2 regions of the Psychrosphaera aestuarii genome follow, and region 2 is predicted to be linked to the other one. Evidence: predicted binding sites of a transcription regulator. Region 2 holds the regulator's gene; the other holds the start of a gene.
What was found. The regulator sigma-54, encoded in region 2, starts transcription at its own class of promoters, with help from an activator protein. The targets are predictions, from matches to a motif close to GTTGGCACGNNNNTNGNNT.
Positions count from the first base shown of each region.

Region 1: J9318_RS10330 (Lcl C-terminal domain-containing protein) is a predicted target of sigma-54. The motif match lies at 2,106-2,124, and genes of this name have one in related genera.

Region 1 covers NZ_CP072844.1:2,270,140-2,274,317, reverse strand. The annotation lists gene hemW (radical SAM family heme chaperone HemW) at 1-136, opposite strand, end outside; gene J9318_RS10345 (XTP/dITP diphosphatase) at 138-737, opposite strand; gene J9318_RS10340 (Fe-Mn family superoxide dismutase) at 890-1,471, opposite strand; gene J9318_RS10335 (Grx4 family monothiol glutaredoxin) at 1,682-2,026, shown strand; gene J9318_RS10330 (Lcl C-terminal domain-containing protein) at 2,222-3,850, shown strand; gene J9318_RS10325 (Lcl C-terminal domain-containing protein) at 3,847-4,178, shown strand, end outside.
Region 2 covers NZ_CP072844.1:798,413-802,590, reverse strand. The annotation lists gene lptB (LPS export ABC transporter ATP-binding protein) at 16-741, shown strand; gene J9318_RS03655 (RNA polymerase factor sigma-54) at 794-2,287, shown strand; gene hpf (ribosome hibernation promoting factor) at 2,321-2,608, shown strand; gene ptsN (PTS IIA-like nitrogen regulatory protein PtsN) at 2,700-3,149, shown strand; gene rapZ (RNase adapter RapZ) at 3,152-4,012, shown strand; gene J9318_RS03635 (HPr family phosphocarrier protein) at 4,026-4,178, shown strand, end outside.

The sequences.
Region 1 (4,178 bases), 1.5 Mb from region 2:
CAGGAATACCACCTTTTAAAGCGTGTGAATTAAAGTCGCAGTAAGGGCACTTTTGTACACACCATGGGATGTGTACATAAAGAGAAAGAGGTGGTAGTTGGTTTATTAACACACGGTTAGATGAATTGGAGGGCAACTTATATTCCTAGCTCTTTAAATTTATTAACAAGTTGCTTTAACGCTTGGCCTCTATGGCTCAGCGCATGTTTTTCAGAAGGTGATAACTGAGCAGCCGTTTTGTCTAATTGCGGTTGATAAAAAACCGGATCGTAACCAAAACCACTATCCCCTGAACGCTTGTCAGCAATCACGCCATCCCAATAACCTTCACAAATAATAGGGCAAGGATCATCAGCATGACGCATAAAAACAATAACACAAACAAAACGGGCTTTACGTTGCTCGGCTGTTTTACCATCAAGTACCGACAACAGCTTATCGATGTTGGTACCATCAGTGGCATCAGGACCTGCAAAACGAGAAGAATAAATGCCTGGTGCGCCATTTAACGCATCCACTTCCAAACCAGAGTCGTCGGCAACACATGGTAAACCTGTCACTTTAGCGGCGTGACGGGCTTTGATAATTGCGTTCTCAACAAAGGTAGTGCCGGTTTCTGGCACTTCTTCGACATTGTAGTGCTTCTGCGGTACAACATTAAAACCAAAAGGGCTCAAGATTTCCTGTAATTCGTTTACCTTGCCTTGGTTACCCGAAGCGAGTAATAACTCTTTCATTTACTTTCCCTACTTATTTGTATGAGGGGTATTATACGCAAAAAAAAACGCTAAGTTCACAATAAACTCAGCGCTTTATTATTTATTTTATGGATACAAAATCAGCTTAGCAAAATGCTCAACCTTACTTTTTGTGCCCAAATACTTATGAATTAAGCAAAGTTGCTGTTCGCAAATTCCCAGTTCACAAGTGCCCAGAAACCGTTTAAGTATTCAGGACGTACGTTGCGGTAATCGATGTAGTAAGCGTGTTCCCAAAGATCCACAGTAATTAGCGGAGTAACGCCTGCTTCAGTAATTGGAGTGCCGGCATTAGACGTATTAACGATGTCTAAAGAACCGTCAGCTAATTTAACTAACCAAGTCCAGCTTGAACCGAAGTTGTTTACTGCTTTGTCGTTAAATGCGGCTTTAAAGTCTTCAAACGAACCCCATTTTGCAGAGATAGCGTCAGCAAGTGCGCCAGTTGGTGCGCCGCCGCCATTTGGGCTTAATGAATTCCAGTAGAAAGTGTGGTTCCAGATTTGTGCCGCGTTATTAAATACACCACCTTCAGAAGTCTTAACGATTTCTTCTAATGACTTACCTTCAAACTCAGTACCACCGATTAGACCGTTTAACTTTACAACGTAAGTGTTGTGGTGCTTACCGTGGTGAAAGTCTAACGTTTCCGCTGAAATGTGTGGTTCTAATGCATCTTTTGCATATGGTAGTGCTGGTAATTCGAATGCCATAATGGTTGTCTCCGTTGGCTTTGTTTATGTTTGCTGATAAGATTATAAAACTTGACTAATTTACTCAAGTATCAGTTTTGTAACGTTATCAATAAATATGACTTAAAGTTTGTTTTTCAAGTCTAAAGTTATAAAACGCCGTATTTTATTTTTAAGATCAGACATAAGTCTAGTCGTCGTGTAAAAATTTACCATAAAGAAGAGGTTGCAATGGAAACCATTGATAAAATTAAAAAACAAATCGCAGAAAACCCAATTTTGATCTACATGAAAGGTAGCCCTAAATTGCCATCATGCGGTTTTTCTTCACAAGCCTCTCAAGCATTAATGCAAGTGGGCGAACCGTTTGCGTATGTTGATATTCTGCAAAATCCAGATATCCGAGCTGAATTACCAGGTTATGCAGAATGGCCAACATTCCCACAGTTATGGGTAGACGGTGAATTAGTGGGTGGTTGTGACATCATTATGGAAATGTTCCAAAAAGGTGAACTACAGCCGTTAATTCAAGAAACAGCAGCAAAATATAAAACAGAAGAAGACAGCGCCGAGTAATAAACTTATATTCGACTGAACTTCAGAAAAGGCCATTTGATTATTCAAGTGGCCTTTTTTTATACTAGCCTAAATAGGCGCTGGCGTAATTATTGCTTTAGTTTGGCTAGACACATGCATTTTTGTTACTTGAGGCCGATAAGATTTAGCCTAACAAAAACCATTAAATAACGTTAAAACTGGATAACCCATTAAATGAGAAGTCATTATTTAATATTTGTATTGTTATTTACCTTACTACTCAGCGCTTGTTCCGGCAGTGAATCTTCCGATCCGTCGGGGAATAATTTAGCAAGCATTAACATAGGCAACGACATTACCGTATTAGAAGGGCAAACTTTTGCCTTAACGGCATCTATTTATCCAGAAAATGGCTCCGTAATTTGGACGCAAACGCAAGGTCCTGTTATTAGCGACTTTCCGGTAGATCCGGCGTTAGAAGTCAGCTTGGTGGCGCCAACAATTAATATCGACACCACAATCGTTATTAAGGCGACCTATACCACAACAGATGGACAACGAGTGGATGACTCAATAACTATCAGTGTGACTAACGTAAATGAGGAGCCGATTGCGCGCATTACTAATAATACCGATGCCGTTGCTCCTTATGAAACCTTTGAAGTTATTTCGTTATCGGCCGCAGATAGTATCGATCCTGACGGTGAAATTCGCTACTACCAATGGACACAAGTGGATAGTAATCCTGCGTTGCAAATACTCTCACCAAATAATTTAAGAGAAATCACCTTTCAAGCACCATATGTAACACAAATAACAAATTACACTTTTCAGTTACAAGTGACTGATAATTTTGGGTTAACAGCGACCAACACCATAGACATTCAAATTGCCGCCGCCGAAGGCACAGTAGCCACCGCAGGCCAAGATCAAATTGTGGACGAATTCACAAAAGTCATACTCGATGCCTCCGACAGTGTCTCCATCGATAATGTTTTATCTTGCCAGTGGGAGCAGTTAACCGGTATTACCGTAACCTTGACTAATGCCGACCAATGTATCGCCGAGTTTTTTGCGCCAAACGTTGACTCAACAGAGTTACTCACCTTTCAAGTGACGGTGATTGACAATGCCAGTAACAGCGAATCAGATACGGTCAATATCACAGTAAATCCGCTCAACTTAGGCAGCTTGCACGACTCAGGCGTTATTGAATGTTATGGCGCAACCGACGTTGTGCCTTGTGATAACGTCAATTTTCCAAATCAAGACGCCGACTCAGGACGAGATTCAGTACGAGATGCGATTGACAAAAGTGGTGCGGGCGATAAAACCTTCGACTTTACAAAATTTGATATAAACGGGGATGAGCTACCAAATGATGCACTCGTTTTTAGTTGTATTCGCGATAATTTCACTGGTTTAGTATGGGAAGTTAAAGTTGCGAACGCGACGCCGCAATATAGCGAATTACATGGCGTAGAAAACTATTACAGTATAGATGACTCGTTACCAGGCCAACTATCCTGCTCAAATCCTGCAAGCTGCGGTAGCGAAACCTTTATTGAAGAAGTGAACGATGACACCTTCTGCGGTGGCGCAAATTGGCGATTGCCGACCTACTTAGAATTAATGCAAATACTTGACTATGGTGAACTCGATAACGCGAATTTATTCCCAACTGACTTTTTTCCCAATTCACCAGATCCTGCAGTACTCAATCACTTATTTTATTGGGTATCGGAAATAAATATCGAAGGTGGCAATGAAACATTGCAGTGGGTAATCGACGTTAGAAATGGCGACGACTCAGCAATTAAAGGCACATCTGGCGCTTATATACGTTTAGTGAGAAACCCATGAAGAACATACTATCTTTTACGCTAGCCAGTTTTTTAACGGCAGTCCATTTATCGGTATCGAGTGCGTGGGCGCAAGACTGTCCTGGTTCAGACGCAACATTACCAACCGACATTTTTATTACCGAAGATATTAGCCAAGAAATGGTGATTGACTCCACCACAGGTCTTGCCTGGGCGCGATGCGTAGTCGGGCAACAATGGAATGGCACCACACAAACTTGTACCGGTGAAGCACTCAGACTGACGTGGCAAGAAGCATTGCAAGCCTCATCAACTTATCAAGCTGGTAACTTTGATGACTGGCGAGTACCTAATATCAAAGAATTAGC
Region 2 (4,178 bases):
GTAGAGAAATTAAATATGACCAAGTTGGTGGCAAAGCACTTAGCCAAATCCTATAAAAGTCGTCAAGTTGTTAAAGATGTCAGCTTGTCGGTAGAAGCTGGTCAAGTAGTTGGCTTGTTAGGACCAAATGGCGCGGGTAAAACAACAACTTTTTACATGATTGTTGGTTTGGTGCCTAACGATAAAGGTTTAATTCAGCTTGATGATATCGATTTGAGCCACGAACCTATGCACGTAAGAGCTCGCAAAGGCATTGGTTATTTACCTCAAGAGTCGTCTATCTTTAAAAAGCTGACAGTTTCACAAAATATAATGTCTGTTCTAGAAATGCGAAAAGACATAGATGCAAACCAACAGGCTGATTTACTTGATGATTTAATTGCCGAATTTCATATTGATCATATTCGGGATAGTCTTGGTATGGCATTGTCTGGTGGTGAGCGCCGCCGCGTAGAAATCGCAAGGGCATTGGCTGCCGATCCAAAAATTATTCTATTAGATGAGCCTTTTGCGGGTGTTGATCCTATATCTGTCATAGATATAAAGAAAATAATTCAACAATTAACAGCAAAGGGAATTGGTGTACTTATTACCGATCATAATGTCCGTGAAACACTTGATGTCTGCGAAAAAGCCTATATCGTTAGTCATGGAGAGCTTATTGCTGAAGGAACTCCGGCTCAAGTGCTAGAAAGTGACATAGTTAAGAAAGTTTATCTTGGTGACCAGTTCAAACTTTGATATTTTGGTAGCACGAATAAGTTTATTTTAGTCAGTACTTTACTGGGATCAAATGAGACCAACATTACAACTTAAAATGGGTCAGCAGTTAACAATGACCCCGCAATTACAGCAGGCTATTCGTCTGTTGCAGTTGTCGTCATTAGAATTGCAACAAGAGATCCAAGAAGCCTTGGATAGTAATCCTTTGTTGGAAGCTGATGAAGAGCATGGCTCAGTTGAACAAATCGAATTACCACAAGACAACCATGATCGTCATGAAAATGAAGCCTCAGTTTCATCTAACGACGACGATATCGAGTGGACGCGAGAAGAACGCGATACAAACGAAAATATCCAAGACCAAACTATTAGTGATGACTTGCCCACAGACTCGACTTGGGATGACTACATGAGCGCCGCTCCTGCGAGCTCAGGCCCTGCGTACGACGGTGAAGATACCGTTTATCAAGGTGAAACAACTGTTGATATTCAAGACCATTTAAAATGGCAATTAAATCTATCCACTTTTTCCGAACATGACTTAGCTATTGCAACAGCCATTATTGATGCTATTGATGACAAAGGTTTTTTGACGGTATCTGTTGAAGACATTGTTGAGTCTGTAGACATCGAAGATGTTGAAATAGAGGAAGTTGAAGCGGTTTTAAAACGCATCCAACACTTTGATCCTATTGGTGTTGCCACCCGAGGGTTGCAAGAGTGTTTGTTGGTTCAGTTAAAGCAATATAGCCCTGACACACCTTGGCGTGAAGAGGCTATTGAACTCATTGCTGAAAATATCGACCTGTTAGCGAACCGTGATTATCGCACTATAATCCGCAAAACAAGATTAAAAGAATCTGAATTAAAAGAAGCACTCGACTTGATTCAACAACTGAATCCAAATCCCGCAAGCCTAGTTATAAAAGACGAAATTGACTATGTAATTCCAGATGTTACCGTCGTAAAGAAAAAAGGTCGTTGGTTAGTAGAGCTAAATCCTAATTCTATGCCTAAAATTAAAGTGAACGAACAATATGCTTCACTGTCTAAAACTTCAACCAATAGCTCTGACGCGCAATTTGTTCGTTCACACTTACAAGAAGCAAAATGGTTTATTAAAAGTTTAGAAAGCAGAAACGACACTTTATTGAAGGTATCTAATTGTATCGTGCAACAACAACAAGCATTTTTTGAATACGGACCAGAGGCGATGAAACCAATGGTTCTAAATGATGTAGCAGAAATGGTCGATATGCATGAGTCCACGATATCGCGTGTGACAACACAAAAGTTCATGCACACACCCAGAGGAATCTTTGAGTTAAAGTATTTCTTTTCTAGCCACGTCAGCACCGAAAATGGTGGTGAATGTTCATCCACTGCAATACGGGCTTTAATAAGAAAGTTAGTTGCTGCAGAAAACCAAGCAAAACCGTTAAGTGACAGTAAGATTGCTGATATTCTGGCCGAACAGGGCATCCAAGTAGCCAGAAGAACTATCGCAAAATACCGGGAATCGTTAAACATTCCCCCTTCAAACCAGAGAAAACGATTGGTTTAACAATCCATTTTATCAATTCAGAAGGAAGTGCATATGCAAATTAATTTAACTTGTCGTCATGTCGATGCAACAGAGTCTTTAAAAGAATATGTTGATACGAAATTTGCAAAGTTAGAACGTCATTTTGACCATATTAATAACGTCCATGTGATTTTAGACGTTGAAAAACTCAACCAAAAAGCAGAAGCAACTATGCACGTAAATGGTGGTGAACTATTTGCTGCATCGGAGCATACTGATATGTATGCTGCAATTGATTCCTTAATTGATAAACTTGACCGTCAAGTCATTAAACACAAAGAAAAGTTAACCAGACATTAACTTTCTTTATTAATTTTAAAGCGCCATGGACGGTGCTTTTAACCAATCTTTTGAGATTTAAATCAAAAGAGTAAAGCAGTAAAAGATAACCATGAATGTAAAGCTACTCCTGCGACCTGAGTGCACTAAAGTACTAACAGATTGCCAAAGCAAGAAAAAGATCCTCGAGCATATTGCCGAGATCGCGAGTACAAAATTACCAGACCTCACTTGCACAGATATACTCTCAAGTCTTATGAATAGAGAAAAGTTGGGGAGTACCGGAATAGGAAATGGCGTTGCTATTCCTCATGGAAAAATAACACCAAATGAAAGTCCAGTGGCGGTATTAATCGTTATCCACCCTGGCATTGATTACGATGCAATAGACAATAGACCTGTTGATGTATTTTTTGCGTTACTTGTTCCAGAAGATCAGTGTGACGTGCATTTAAATACGTTAGCGTCAATCGCAGAAATTTTTGATAATAAAGAAATGCTTCGTAAAATAAGAAGCGCCGAAACTGATAATGATCTTTACAAAATAATTGAAGCTGCTTAATCATGCATATATTTATCGTTAGTGGCCGTTCAGGCTCAGGGAAGACAGTCGTATTAAGAGTACTAGAGGATCTAGGCTACTATTGCGTAGATAATTTACCGGTTAATTTATTACCTGCATTATCACACTCCTTATCTAAAAATTATCCTCAAGTTGCCGTCAGTATTGACGTTAGAAACTTGCCCAGCTCTGAACAAGAGTTAATGGATAATTTAGATTTCTTACCCAAAGGCGTAAAGACGACCGTTCTATATATAGATGCTAAAGATGACGTATTAATTCGTCGCTATAGTGAAACAAGGCGCCTACACCCTTTAACCAAAGGTGATGCGTCACTACCTGATGCAATCGCACAGGAGAGTAAGCTTTTAGATGGGTTATCGTCTAGAGCCGATTTATATATTGATACCTCGGATTTAAATGTTCATCAACTAACCGAGATGGTGAGAGAAAAGATATTAGGAAAGTCAGATAAAGAACTTATTATTACTTTCGAGTCGTTCGGCTTTAAATATGGGGTACCAAACGATATCGATTTTGTATTTGATGCACGATTTCTACCAAATCCTCACTGGGAACCAGAACTTAGAGCATTAACCGGTTTAGACTTACCTGTGAAAGACTTTTTCTCTAGTCAACCACTTGTGAATAAATTCATATTTCAAATCAATAACTTTATGTCCACTTGGTTACCGCATTTAGAGCGCAATAATCGTAGTTATTTAACGATCGCAATAGGCTGTACTGGTGGTAAACATAGGTCTGTATATATTGCTGAAACGCTCGCTGAACAATTTCGTTCTCGTGGAAAAAATGTAAAAACTCGCCATCGAGAGATGAGCCGTTATTTAGAGCAACTGTAAGGTAACAAGCCCAGTGTTATCACGAACAATTACAATCCAGAATAAGCTTGGGTTACACGCAAGGGCTGCGACCAAATTGGCCCAACTCGCCTTACAATTTGATGCTAAAGTTCAAATACAACAAGCTGATAAAACCGCCAGTGCGGATAGCGTCATGGGCTTACTA